2 regions of the Megasphaera sp. DISK 18 genome follow, and region 2 is predicted to be linked to the other one. Evidence: riboswitches for the same ligand, from Rfam matches in the RefSeq annotation. Region 2 holds a riboswitch; the other holds the start of a gene.
What was found. A riboswitch is a leader RNA that binds a small molecule or an ion and turns the genes downstream of it on or off. The one in region 2 is predicted to bind cobalamin.
Positions count from the first base shown of each region.

Region 1: it holds a riboswitch for cobalamin, as region 2 does, so the genes downstream of both, A0U42_RS09530 (MotA/TolQ/ExbB proton channel family protein) here and A0U42_RS09660 (sirohydrochlorin cobaltochelatase) in region 2, are expected to answer to the same signal.

Region 1 covers NZ_LUGJ01000044.1:4,514-11,800, reverse strand. Annotated here, with positions in the region: gene A0U42_RS09550 (iron ABC transporter permease) at 1-39, opposite strand, end outside; gene A0U42_RS09545 (ABC transporter substrate-binding protein) at 32-988, opposite strand; gene A0U42_RS09540 (TonB-dependent receptor domain-containing protein) at 1,004-3,412, opposite strand; gene A0U42_RS09535 (biopolymer transporter ExbD) at 3,409-3,822, opposite strand; gene A0U42_RS09530 (MotA/TolQ/ExbB proton channel family protein) at 3,824-4,438, opposite strand; cobalamin riboswitch at 4,565-4,743, opposite strand; gene A0U42_RS09525 (helix-turn-helix domain-containing protein) at 5,321-6,193, opposite strand; gene A0U42_RS09520 (ferredoxin) at 7,118-7,287, opposite strand, start outside.
Region 2 covers NZ_LUGJ01000046.1:3,739-11,025, reverse strand. Annotated here, with positions in the region: gene eis (enhanced intracellular survival protein Eis) at 1-993, shown strand, start outside; gene A0U42_RS11845 (hypothetical protein) at 1,300-1,848, shown strand; gene A0U42_RS11840 (AsmA family protein) at 1,870-2,574, shown strand; gene A0U42_RS09665 (ferritin) at 2,717-3,229, shown strand; cobalamin riboswitch at 3,263-3,440, shown strand; gene A0U42_RS09660 (sirohydrochlorin cobaltochelatase) at 3,617-4,618, shown strand; gene A0U42_RS09655 (acyl CoA:acetate/3-ketoacid CoA transferase) at 4,747-6,330, shown strand; gene A0U42_RS09650 (hypothetical protein) at 6,398-7,287, opposite strand, start outside.

The DNA.
Region 1 (7,287 bases), on a different contig from region 2:
CCAACCGGTTCGTTCCCGGCGCTGAAAGAATCTATTCATGAGGCACCACTCCCGGGTAGACTAAGTTTGCCATATAACCCACGGCCTTGGGGTAATCGAGGCCGGGATTGAGGAGGAAGTAGCGTTCGGGCAGGACGTAGAAACGGCCCGACTGGACGGCTTTCAAGGAGGCCCAGGCCGGATTGCTTTCGATGTCGCTCTTGACCCTTTTTTCGATCTTGTCCGACGATCCCATGGAGGTCAGGAAGATGACGTCGGGATTGGCTTCGACGAGACTTTCCATGCTGTAAGGAATGCGGTTATTGTCGCCGCCGGCCGTCGACGGCGAGACGACGTTCTGCAGATGAAGCAGTTCGGCAATACCGCCGGCAATGCTGGTCGGAAGTTCCAACGACACGGCACTGGGTGTGGCATGGATGATGGCCACGCGCTGACCGTCTTTGGGCACGGCATCGGTGATGGCCTTGATTTCCTTATCGAGCTTTTCATCGACGGCAGCGGCCTGATCTTCTTTGCCGTAGACCTTGCCCATGACATCCAAATTATGTTTGACGTCGTCGTAGGTCTTGGTGCGCAGCAAGATGACGGGAATGCCGCTGTCTTCGAGCTGGGCCGCTAATTTTTCATGATGGTCCGTACTGCCGATGACGACGTCGGGCTGAAGGGCCGTCACTTTTTCAAGACTGACGCTGTAGACCGGGCCCACGTCGGGCACGTCTTTATACTTTTCAGGTAAGGCTGCGTCTTCCGATTTGACGGCTGCCCGTCCGACGAGACTGCCGTCGAGGGCATCGGCAAAGTTTAAGAGCGACGTCGACAAGACGACGACTCGCTGCGGCTTTTGCGGCAGGGTTACGGATTTTCCCCGGTCGTCGGTGATGACGGCGTAATGTTCCCCGGACGCACTCTGTGAAGGCGTCCCCTGAGGACCGCAGCCAGCCAGGAGAAACAGACAAAGGACGAGCAGACATAAGCCAAATTTTTTCACAGTAAAAGCCCCCTCCTAGAATTTCTGACGGATACCGACCTGCCAGTTTCGGCCGGCAGCCGGATAATTATGGTATAAATCGTAGCTGGCGTTGTTGATGTTGGCCGCTTTGACGTAAATCGTCGTATTTTCGTCGGGCGAATAGGACGCGCTGCCGTTCCAGACGACGTAGGAATTGTTGCTGTAATAGGTGTCGTTACGCCCCGTACCGGCGGTCACATCGACGTTGGCCTGCCATTTGCCCTGATGGTAATGGAAGCCGGCCCGATAGCCGTTGGGCTGGTTGTACGTTTCGTCATAGGCCAGTCCCTCGCCGGTATCGACCTTGGTATGGATGTAGGAATAGCCCAATTCATAATCCCACTTGTCGTTGATAGTCTGTTTGAGGGATAGTTCAAAGCCCCGTTTATCTTCTTCATTGAGGTTTTCCGGTTCCCGCGGCGTGACGGACCGATTCCAGCGAATGACGTTCTCTAAATCGCTGTGGAAGACGCTGCCTTCGAGAAGTGTCTTGGGGCCCATGCGGTACTGGAAGCCCAGGGTCTGGGTGTAGCCTTCTTCCGGCTGCAAATCTTCGTTGCCCATGGAGGTGATCTTGCCGCGGGACGTCGTCAGGTAGAACTGGTCATTGAGGCGCGGCGGCGAAAAGACGCGGCTCCACGACGCATAGACGTTGAAGTCGTCGTTGGCCTTGTAATTCATAGCCAATCGCGGCGTCTGGTGGACCCCGTAGGTACTGTTGTCGTCCAAACGGAGGCCCGGCGTGACCGTCAATTTGCCGAAAGTCATGGCGTCTTCGGCGTAAAATGCCAGGTTATGGCGCTTCTTGTCGATGTAATTAGCCTCGTAATTGGTCCCCATGTCTTCCGTCCATTCGGCGCCGGCCGTGACGTGATGGCCGCCGAGCTGCCAGTTGTTCTGCCATTCCAGGCCCTGGGTGCGGGTAAAATAATGATTGGTCCAATAGGTCCGCTGGTAGTCGTTGAAATAACGCAGAAAACCGGGCTGAGCCTCATTTTTCTTAAAGTTATACGTAAGGCTGTAATTATTGATGAGCCGCTCGATGGGCTTATTGGCACTGAGGTACCAGCCCGAGAGGCGTTCTTTTTGCAGGGCTTTCGGCAACGACGACGAATAAGAAGCAAGGAAGGTCGAACCGTGGCCACGGTAATCCTGATGGTAAGCCTTAAAGGTCAACGACGTGTCGTCGGTCAATTCCTGATCGAGGCGCAGGGACAAGGACTCTTTGTTAATATCGCCGCGGGATTTGTCGGCATTGAGGCCACCCGGAAAGGCGTAATACTTTCGCCGCTCCATGTCGCCGCTGATGAGCCAACCGGTCTTGCCGGAACGGCCGCTGTTGGTCAGGGTGTAACCGTGCATGCCCCAGGAGCCGGTGTAGGCGTCGAGGGACGACTCATTGTGATCGCCCTTTTTGGTGACGATGTTGATGACGCCGCCCACAGCCCCGCTGCCGTAACGGACGGAACCGCTGCCCTTGGTGACTTCGATGCGTTCGATAGAACCGACGCCGGGAAGGTTGGCCAGATCGACGCTCCCCCGTCCGTAGCCGGAACCCTGGGCATTGGCCAGACTCTGACCGTCGACGAGGATCAAGACCCGGTCGTCGCCATTTAACTTGACGAAAGAAGAAATGCCCGGCACCATTTCATTGATAGTAACGCCGGGGACGCGCTGCAGGGCCTGCTGGACCGAGGCATCGCGGTGTTCGTCCATCTCCTTGGCGGTAATGATGGTTGTATTTGATTGAAGGACCTTCACCGGAGGAATGGTGGGCTCTTTCGGTTCATTTGCTCGGGCTTCCGATAACTTGTTAGGGAGTAAGGCCTTGACGCTGTCGAGGAAATCGGCAACTTTGCCTGGAACGTGAATCGAACCGGACGGCGCCATGGGATCATTCGTCCCGAGCCCGGCTGCCCGCCTGCCCGAAGGTCCGGTCTTACCATGATGGTGACGCGGTCCTGACGTTTTTCCCTCAGGAGACGAAACGGGCTGACCGGAAATTCTCGCCGCTTCCGCCTTTCCTTTTTCATCGGAAGATTCCTGTCGCGATTCCTGATTGGCGGCGGCATACGTAAGGGCGTCCGACGTCAGGGGCGTCACGTCGACAGTTGGCGTTTCTTCTTCGTTCGGAGCCTTATCCGGCGTCGAGGATACGACTTCTTGTTCATCGTAATCGCCGCTTCCGTCGCGGCTGACAGCGTCCATCCCATCGGCATCGTTCCCGCCGGCACCGGCCATATCTCCGGCATTATAAATCATGACGTCGGTCACGTTAGGCTGACGCGAATAGTGCTGAAGGACCGTAAAGAAACCGCCGGCAGCCAGGCCGACATAGACGGCGGCGTGGAGGGAGACGGAAAATCCGGCAGCAATGCGGCCCTTCTTCTTCCCCCACCTCACGGCTGAGCCCCACTGTCGGCGACGAGGCCGATGCGGTTCACACCGACTTTCTTAAAGGCATCCAACACGGCCATGACCCGGCCGTAATCGACGTCTTGGTCGGCATAGAGGATGACGCTGAAATCCTTGTCTTCCCCTTGCCGAGCCCGGGCCGAAGCCATGAGGGCCTCACGATCGACGGCCTTGCCGTTAAGCCACAGCGTACCGTCTTTTTTCAAAGTGACGACATACTGAGATGACGGCGCGTCTTTTGCCTCAGCCGCCACCGGCAGCTGGACGCCTAAACTGTGCATGTCCACCATCGATAAAGACGACATCATGAAGAAGACCAAGAGGAAAAACATGATATCGATCATAGGGATGATCATGATGGAAGGCTTTTCAAAATCCCGTAATTGACGTAGCCGCATCTCACTGCCCTGCTTTCTGGTCCATCGTTTCCATCGCCGAAAAACACAGCTCCATGTCGGTAATGATCCGATCGAGGCGCTGCGTAAAATAAGAATGAATGATTAAGGCCAAAACAGCGACGCAAAGGCCGAACGCCGTGGCAATGAGGGCTTCGCCGATACCGCCCGTAATGGCAATGGCCTGGCCCGATTGAACATTGAAGACGCTGAAGGCGCGGATCATGCCGCTGATCGTCCCCAAGAGCCCCAAAAGCGGCGCCAAGGTGACGATGACGCTCAGATAATAGAGGTGACTCTTCAGACGGGAAATGAAAATCCCCGACTGCATTTCCACAAAGGCCTTCCATTCGGAACCGCCCTGGCCTTCAAAAACGTCGGTCAAAATGAGAGGCAGCCCGCCGGAACTGTCGGCTGCAAGAGAGCGTGCCGCTTCCGTCTTATGGACTTTCATATAGGTATAAAAACGATTGGCAAAAGCCTTGCCGGCATCCATCTGGGTAAAAAACATGGCCCTCTCAATGCCAATATACACCGCAAAGAGGGAGCAGGCCAATAACAGATACATGACCGGACCGCCTTGCTGAAACAACTGAAAACCATTGATCATCGCTTCCATGGTACGAATGAACCCCTTTCCTGTAAGGACCTGCAAGATAAGGGCTGCAAAGATAAAAGGACCGTCGTATAGACGACAGTCCCCGAATATGCTCCGTACAATCTCCTTCCCATCGCTCGCAGGTCTATCGGTGATTATCCGTCAGGCAGTTCTTCTGGCTTGGTTTCATGGCCAAAGCTGCGCCTTCCCATACAAAACGTACAGTGACATCATGCAGCCTGGCTCCACCTCACAGCGGCGGGACCGCGCCGGCATTGAACCGGCTTCTCTATTAAGTCTGAGACACCTGACCTATATCTTATATTATATCGTTTTTACTATAGCATGACAAATAGAGAGCTGTCAACGAAAGTCAGCCCTCTAGGAATAGCTGTAAAATAAGAAAAATATGCTGTTACAAGATAAGATTTAATGCACACCCCTATGACCATGTCGAAGACGCCAGATCCTAAGTCTGGTGTCTTTCCAATCCCGTCATCATGAAGAAGTTCTCCCTGGGTCGTATCGGTTGTGCTATAGCCATTCATGTTTCAATCCACGCCCCCACAGAGGGGCGACTGCGATAATCTGTGTTGCGATGTTGCAAGCCGTAGAGTTTCAATCCACGCACCCAAAGGGGTGCGACCCCATGTTACGGACGATGTTGATCGTCTCCCACATATTTCAATCCACGCACCCACAAGGGTGCGACTATGGTAAAGCTGGTTTTGCGCTTCAGTACATGCTGTTTCAATCCATACACCTGTAAAGTACGACTTAATGTAAGTGATACAATAGTAACATTATATAACATGTCAATCCATACTCGAGGAAATTTCCGCACTCTTCTATCGACAGATAGCCGCTGTCAAAGATTATTTACATCCCTCAATGAAGATACCGTCAAAATTGTTTCCGGACTTCAATAACTCGACCTACGACATGGATTTGATTCACGTCTGCGCCGGCAAAAATTCCTAATGGATAGTTAGGATTGGCAGATTCTAGAACAATTATATTATTTTTCTTATGTACACGTTTCAGTACCCCTTCATTTTCATTAATCGTGACCAAGGCTATTTCTCCGTTTTCAACATCAGACTGAATTCTAATCAAAGCAACATCGCCGTCAAAGATTCCCAAACCATTCATAGAATCGCCTTTACAGTGACATGCACGGATGTCTCCGTAAACAGCATTGTCTATTAAAAGGTAGCTGCCAGTGTATTCATAAATAAATCCGAACGGACCATATTTAACGCTGCTGATGACGGGAATCCGCTTCATATCATGGTTGCCATCTACATCGTTAGATACTGGAAATGGCGATAGCCCCATTATATAGTCAGTGGAAACACCGAACAATTTTGACAGTTCATTCAACTTTCTCACTGGACTAGTATCGCCAGTTTCGTACTTAACGTAAGCAGTGCGACTGATACCAATTTTTTCGGCTACTTCCCCCTGTGATAATTGACGCTGTTCCCTTAGTTTTCGTAAACGGTCAGCGGTAACACTCATATGATTCGCTCCGATTTCTCCAGATCCGGGAACGCAAACAACCTTACCATCGTTGTTTTGAAGCTCGCCAAATAGTTCGGCCCTTGATATCCGAAATACTTTCATAAGTTCTTTCAACTTTTTTTCTCGAGGGATAATCCCGGCGTTTTCCCAGTGATCAACAGCCTGCTGAGTAACTCCAATTAGTTTCGCTAGCATCTCTTGAGATAATTTGAGACGTTCGCGATTATGCTTAATATTTTGACCAATCTCCACTACTGCTCCCTCAATTCTGAGTCTTAATCCATACACTTTCTGCAAGCCGCATTAATGGCTCCCCCATATAAATAGTTCTTCTTTTATTCATATTACGCGCCGTCTTTTCCTATACTAAGTATCCATTGTTCTAATCCACGCACCCCTGAGGGTGTGACTCTCGAAGAAGAAGATCCTGATTTAAGAAGATGCTGTTTCAATTCACGCACAAAAAAAGGGGGCGACAATACTACACGGTGCAAGATATCTCACAAATGAAGTTTCAATCCACGCCCCCAAAGAGGTGCAACGGTCGGGGTCTCTGCCGACGATATCCGGCGATGGTTTCAATCCACGCCCCCAAAGGATGCGACTGGAATCACAGATTGCAGAGCGCGACAAACAGTTTTTTCAATCCACGCACCCCAAAGGGTGCGACCACGGGTTTCTGTTTCTTCCTCAACCTCGAACGCGTTTCAATCCACGCACCCAAAGGGATGCGACAGCAAAAGAACGGTTTTACCGTCTCTTTTGTTTGTACCTATAGGGATAGGCCCCACAGACACGTTTTTTCTTACTCATGCAGGGATTCACTCAAATTTCCCCTGCTTTCATCAATGCTTTTAATCGCAAAAAAGGATGTTCACTATACATTGGCACTGCGTACTATTTCACGGCATACTTTCCGCCATAGACTTATATGACGTCCTATGCTCCAATCATCTCCGGGGCTCAATGGTTATTTCCCGGTACTTTTAATTTCATTATAGCACCATTTTACTTAAAATCATAATATCATCCCGCCACGCCCCCGCATCCATAACGCCCTTAGTACTGCAATCCTAATTTTTCCAACCATAAAAAATGGACGCGAGCTACTATTTCTCACTCTCGTCCATTCCTTTTTTTAGTATGAATATGCCTTGCCTTAGGAGAGTCCGCCGCTTATCCGAGGGCCGCTTCCAATTCCTCACATTTCGAGGCAATCATTTTTTCAACGTTCCTTCGATAATCGTCGATGATCCAGCCCAGGACTTCTTCGTAATATTCATCCATATCCATCAAATAAATGGTATCCAGGATATCCTTTTTAAAGTCGCCGCCCATGCCCACAT
Region 2 (7,287 bases):
CACCTCAATCCCTACACACTGTCCCTAAGGGGCAAGGCCATTGATACGTCTTATATCGTCGGCCTTGCCACCCATCCGGCAGCCCGTCGCGGCGGCATTGGCGGTAAATTGTTGACAGCGGCCTTAGTTGAAATGAAACGACGCGGCCATTACGTCAATATCCTCATGCCCAGTAAGGCCGGTTTCTATCAGCCTTACGGCTATGAACTCTATTGCCATCAGTGGAAAGAAACGCTGCCCCTTGAAGCCCTGCGCCCGTTGACGGATCGTACCGTTCGCTACGCCTTCGTCAACAGCAGCGACCAATGGCCATACTTGGCAGCCGTGTATGACGGCTATACGAAGGGGCTTTCCGGCTATGCCCTGCGCGATGAAAAAAGCTGGCGCAGCCATATCGACGCTCAATTGGGAGAAGGCAATATTGCCGTCTGTTTCGATGGCGATACGCCTATTGGATATGCCTTTTATCAATTGGGACAACCGACGATTGTCAGTGGTGAATTTGTTTACACCTCTCGTAAAGGCAAGGCCGGCCTTCTCGGTTACATGTATAACCATCGTTCTCAAGGCGAAGCCTTTCAGTGGAACGAAGGCATTCACGACCAGTCCTATCGCTTCTATCCCGATGGAAAATCGGGCCATGAAACGATGCCCTTCATGACCGGCCGCATTGTCGACGTCAAAGGGGCTTTGGAACAGCAGCCGTATCGAAGTGACGGTACGGTTACCTTCCATACGGAAGATCCCTTGGCCGATTGGAACTGCGGCACCTTTACCTTGACCGTAACCGATGGCCGGGGCATTGTTACCCGAGAAATGTCAAAGGATGCTGATGTTACCATGCCTATCGGAACTCTGGCCTTATTGGTCTTTGGTGCCATGGACGTAAACGACCTGGTATTCAATGAAAAACTCCAAGGTTCGGATACGGCCTTAGAGATCTTGCAGGACTTGTTCCCTACAGAAAAAAACTGGATCAACGAATGGTATTAAAAACTTTTATGAATGCTGTCTCTCCGGGGGCAGCATTTTTGATATCGGATACGGCCTTCGACATCACTCTTTGGTAAGATGGAAATGAAACGGGTTTACATTGATTGATATAACAATAATAGCGGTAACTATGCCGATTTTTATTTTGAAATCGTCCTTTGTTTAATGGAATAGTAAACTTGTAAATGACTCATTTCTTATCATTTGGCGGTTTGATTTTTATGTTTTGTTCAAAATACAGCAGCTATGGAGGTTCGCGTGGGTAATTGGGTTCGTCGTCATAAGAAAAAAATTATACGAGGCTTCGTGGTCTTCTTAGTATTAGCTGCAGCCCTTTATGGACTGTGCTTTTATATGAGCTACAAGGCTGCCGATATTTTTAATAAGACCGTTGCCGAACGCCAATTGTTCCCGGGGACGGTCACGGTGGAACGACTGACAGCGACACCGGGTGGGACCGTTTCCTTTGAAAACCTGCTCTGGGTCGATGAGGACGGTAAGAAGTTGGTAGAGGTCCCGGACGGAGAGTTTACCGTCAAGATCAGCGATATCCTTACCGGGCGCATTGGAACCCAGACACTTGAAACAGTGACCCTGAATAATGCCTACCTCCACCTGATTTTTAACGATAAGATGGAACTTCAGCACATCAAGTCTAATCCCGGCGACAGTGATAAAAAGGGGAAGAAGGTCATCGAACTTACGGGACCTAAGGGCAATCGCCCCTTTAACTGCCGTGTCGTACTGCATCACAGCGTCATTGAAGCGGAATCGCCGGACCGTCACTTTACCATGGAAGACGTCGATTTGGATGCGGATATCCATACTAAGGGAAAGACCGATATCAATCTGTAGGCCGGCCCCTTTTCCGGAACCGTGGCGGCTAAATCTCTTCGCATCCGAGGCAGCATTGATTTTGCACCGGAAACGCCGCAGTATGACTTATTCCTTCTCCTGACCGACTGCAATCCGAAATCCCTCGGCGCCGGTCTCGATATCGACGATCCGGCGACCGTATCGGCTGACATAAAGGGCCCCTTAGATAAACCTGTCATCGACGGGATTTTGACGATGGATAAGCTCGATATTACGACCTTAGTATTTACCGACGTCAAAGGTCAGGTTCACTATGAAAAAGGCCTTCTTGATATCCGTGATGTCACGGCCGGTGTTTTCGGCGGTTCTATGAAGGGACGGGGACAGGTCAATTTAGATGATAAATCCTACACGGCGGATATCGTAGGGACCCAGCTTCAGGGGAGCATTGCTGCCCATGACCTGTTTTTGCGCTGCGATGTCGACCTCAATCTTCATATGGAAGAAAATCGCACGACTGGAACGAAAGCTGTTTATGGAGATTTTTGGTCCGGCCCGGGACGTTACCATGGCCTTCCCTTCCGAGGCATTTCCGGTTCCTTTGCTCAGGATGGTAAAGACCTCCATTTCCAAGATGTCGTCGTATCCATGTTCTTCGGTGACGTTTCGACAGATGCCTTGTCGATTGTCGACGGTAAGGTCCACATGGGAACCATCCATGTCGAGTACAAGGATGGCAGTCACAGTCATCATAAGGGCCCTTGATATAATTAATTAATATTGATTTTTTGTGGAAAATAGCTTAAACTATATTTAAGCATCTTCCAAATGTGTTATAATATAGCTGGTTAAATAAAAACCAGTTTTGTGCGAGTTTAAAGATAAAGACCTATAAGGAGGTATTACTATGCTTGATGCAAAAGTAAAAGAATTAATTAATGCTCAGATTAATGAAGAATTTTTCTCTGAATATTTGTATTTGTCCTTTGCCAACTACTTCTATGACAACGGTCTCGACGGCTTTGCCAACTGGTACGATATCCAGGCTCAGGAAGAACATGACCACGCCATGTTGATGCGGACGTATCTGCACAACAACGGTGAAAGAGTTATCTTTGAAGCCGTTAAACAGCCTCAGAACGACTTTGCAAGCGCAGAAGCCGTCCTCAAAGAAGGCCTGGCACATGAACAGTATGTAACGTCCTTGATCAATAAAATTTATCATGCCGCTGACAGCGTCCATGATTACCGCACCATGCAGTGCTTCGACTGGTTCGTCAAAGAACAGGGCGAAGAAGAAAAAAATGCCGACGACCTGCTTAAAAAATATGAACTGTTTGGTAAAGATGCTAAGGGCCTCTATTCCCTCAACCAGGAATTACTGGCTCGTACCTATGTAGCTCCGACCTTAGTCTTATAAGATAAGGAATCGGCTAACTACTATTTCTTTACAAATACATAGCGTATATCAGGTGCGTAAGCTCAATAGAGAAGTCCGGTGAAAGACCGGTGCGGTCCCGCCGCTGTAAGGAGGAGCCCGGCTGCTATGATGCCACTGTACGAACGTATGGGAAGGCGCAGCAAGGCTGTGATTCCGAGCCAGAAGAACTGCCTGGTTAAAAATCACCGATTGACCTGCGAGCGATGGGGATGGCGATTGATAGTCAGAACTTACGACGATATAGACTAGGAAGAGTCTCGCATGATGTCATGAACATCTGTGCGAGGCTCTTTTTTTATGGGAATCATTCGATGGTGAACGCTTAATGTATATAATTTTACTTTTTTATTTAAAGGAGAGATTGTTATGCGTTGTAAAAAATTGAAAACCGCCTTGATCCTGTCCCTGGCTATTACGTCTATGGGTGCCTTCGGCGCCACGTCCTTTGCTGCCGGCTATACCCTCAATCCGGAAGTCAAAAATCCGACACCGGCCTTAAAGCAGGCCGCTGAAATCGGCGTCCGTACCTATAACAACCCGGCTATGCAGAACGTCGCCAATAAAGACGCCATTTTGGTACTCAGTTTTGGCACGACTTATAAAGACAGCCGCCAGAAGACGATTGATAAGACCGTTTCTGACATTCAGGCAGCTCATCCGAATCAAAAAGTCGTCGTAGCCTTTACGTCTCATATCATCGTCGACCGCATTAAAGCCAAAGAAGGCCTTGATATCCCGACGCCGGAAAAAGCCTTGGAACAGCTGAAAGAAGACGGCTATACCCGCGTTGCCATTACCTCCCTCGATGTCATTCCGGGCATGGAATACGCCTACGATTCGGCTATTTTTGACCTCTATAAAAATGACTTCAAGAAAATGACCCTCGGTACGCCGATTCTCTATTGGATGGGCCAAGAAGATCAGCGCGACGACGTGGAAGAATTCGTCCAAGCTTTTTCGACCCAGTTCCCTAAGATCGGTGACCAAGAGGCCGTTCTGGTCATGGCCCACGGTACGCCCCATCCGGCTAACGCCTACTACTCCGTCGTTCAGAACCGTCTCGATTCCGCAAAACTCGGCAACGTTTACATCTATTCCGTCGAAGGCTGGCCTCACTTGGATACGGTCATCCCCATGCTCAAAGCTAAAGGCATCAAACACGTTACCCTCATGCCGATGATGATGGTTGCCGGCGACCATGCCAACAATGATATGGCCGGTACCGAAGAAGATTCCCATAAGAGCATTCTTGAAAAAGAAGGCATTACCGTTACCCCCTATATTCACGGTCTCGGTGAAAACGATGCCATCCGTCATATGTTCGTCGAACGGGCCGATGAAGCATGGAATGCCCTGGAAGCTGAATAATTTGACTTCTTGGAATTTTTTCATACAAAAATAGTCCATCCTTTTCATGTATTATTCCACTCCAACCTTTTGTATACTGAAATCACGAAGAACACGTCATGAAACGTGAGATATAGGAGATGGAAGACATGAAACAAGTGAAAATAATTACAGCTCAAGAAGCGGCAATGCTGGTAAAAGACGGCGACGTCGTAACGACAAACGGTTTTGTTGGATCCGGTCAGCCTGAAGCCTTGACCAGTGCCCTTGAAGAACGGTTCTTAGAAAGCGGTGCTCCGAAAGACTTGACCCTTATCTACGCTGCCTCCCAGGGGAATACCGATGGCCGCGGCGGCGATCACTTCGCCCATGAAGGCATGCTGAAAAAAGCCATCTTAGGTCACTGGAATGCTGTTACCGCCCTCCAGGCACTGGTAAACGACAATAAGATTCAGGCATACAACCTGCCCCAGGGGACTTTGGCTCAGTATTTCCGCGACGTTGCAGCTCACCGTCTGGGCACGATTACGCACGTCGGCCTCGATACCTTTGCCGACCCCCGCATCAGCGGCGGCCGCCTCAATGACGTTACCAAAGAAGACTTCGTCAAAGTCGTCGAAGTCGACGGTCATGAACAACTCTTCTATCCGCGTATGGATATGAACGTCGGTTTTATCCGCGGCACCTATGCCGATGAATGGGGTAACGTCGTCATGAGTAAGGAAGTGTCCCCCTTTGACGCAACGCCTTTAGCACAGGCCGTTCATAACAGCGGCGGCACGGTTGTCGTCCAGGTCGAAAAAATCGTCAAAGGCGGTACCCTCGACCCGAAATTGGTAAAAGTACCGGGAATCTATGTCGACTACCTCGTTCAAGTTGACGATGAGGCGAAACGCCAGCAGTCCTTCGACTGTGAATACGATCCGTCCCTGACCGGCGAAACGACGATTCCCGTCAAAGCCCTCGATCCGGCTCCGCTCAATGCTAAAAAAGTCATTGCCCGCCGGGCGGCTCTCTTGCTCCTCAACATGAGCAATGAAGCGGTCATCAACTTGGGCATCGGCATTCCGGAACTCGTTTCTTCCGTTGCTAACGAAGAAGGCATCGGCGACAGCCTGACCATGACCGTCGAAGCCGGGGCTATTGGCGGCATTCCTCTCGGCGGCGTCCGCTTTGGCGCCTCGGTTAATGCCGAAGCCTATATGGACCAGGCTACACAGTTCGACTTCTACGATGGCGGCGGCTTGGATCTGACCTGCCTCGGCCTTGCTGAATGCGATAAAGACGGCAATATCAACGTTTCTAAATTCGGTACGCGCATTGCCGGCTGCGGCGGCTTCGTCAATATCACCCAGAATACGAAAAGCGTTGTCTTCTGCGGTACCTTTACGACGGGGAAACTCCGCGAAGAAATCAAAGACGGTGAACTCCACATCCTTCAGGAAGGGAAAGTCAAGAAATTCGTTCCCGAAGTCGGTCACATTACTTTCAGCGGCAACTATGCCCGTAAACATAAACAGCATGTCCTGTACATCACGGAACGAGCTGTATTTGAAATGAAAGAAGACGGCGTCCACCTTACGGAAATTGCACCGGGCATCGATCTTCAGAAAGACGTCCTCGATCAGATGGGCTTCACTCCGATTATCGACGATGTCAAAATCATGCCGGCATTCCTCTTTAGAGATGAACCGATGGGCTTGAAACAAATGAAAGAAGATTTGAAAAAATAAGCTGAATCGCGATATAAAACAGGCTCCATGAATCATGGAGCCTGTTTTTCGTTGCCGGCATATTTTATTATTTGGATAAGGATACGGTCCGTTCAATGAGGGGCTTGTACGTTTCGTATTTCTTATTGAGCGCGTCCTTGTCGTACTGGCGGTACGACGGCTGGTTTTTCATATTTTGGAAGGCGTTGAGCAGCAGTGAATGAAGGCGATTGCTGTTGATGATGTAGAATGAATCGGCATCGTTATGGATGTTCCGCTTGTTCTTTTTCAGGAAACCTGTCTTGTAGTTGGAATAGAAGGACAGGTCCTTTCCCCTGTAGAAGCCTTCATTAACGGAGGGCAAGAGGACGCCCATGGTCAGCTTGGGATTCTTTTCCATGTCCTCGAGAACGCTTTTTATGTGGGCTTTTCGCTCTGCTGCCGTCAGGTTGTATTCGATATCGGTCAGATAGATATATCCCGATTCGACGTAGCGCAGGAGAGACGTCGTCGGTATCATGAAGGTGATTTCTGCGGCATTGAGGACTTCTTCCCAGGTTACGCACAGGCGTTGAATGGAAAATGCCCGTTCCGGCGATACGTTTTGGCTGATACTGTCGAACACTTCGTGGGGCAGGAGAAATTCAAAACCGATGGTCAAGTAGAAAAAGAAGCGCGTCGTCGCATAGAAGGCCGTGCGGTATCCCAATTCATCGAGGCCTAAAGAACTTGCCGTTGACATGATGGGTCTCTGTTCAGAGCCGGTGAAGCTGAATTTTTCATAAATATCCCATACCATGGATTCATCGAAGATATAGGTGCACATCTTAAAGCGCATTTGCGGGTCCAACGCATATTGAACGACGAAGGATCCTTTCAAGATGATGAGGTTGGCATTGGCCGATTCCTTCATGTCGTAAAAGACAAAGTCAATATCGAGGTATTCATCTAACGTGCGATAAAGGTTAATCAAAGCTT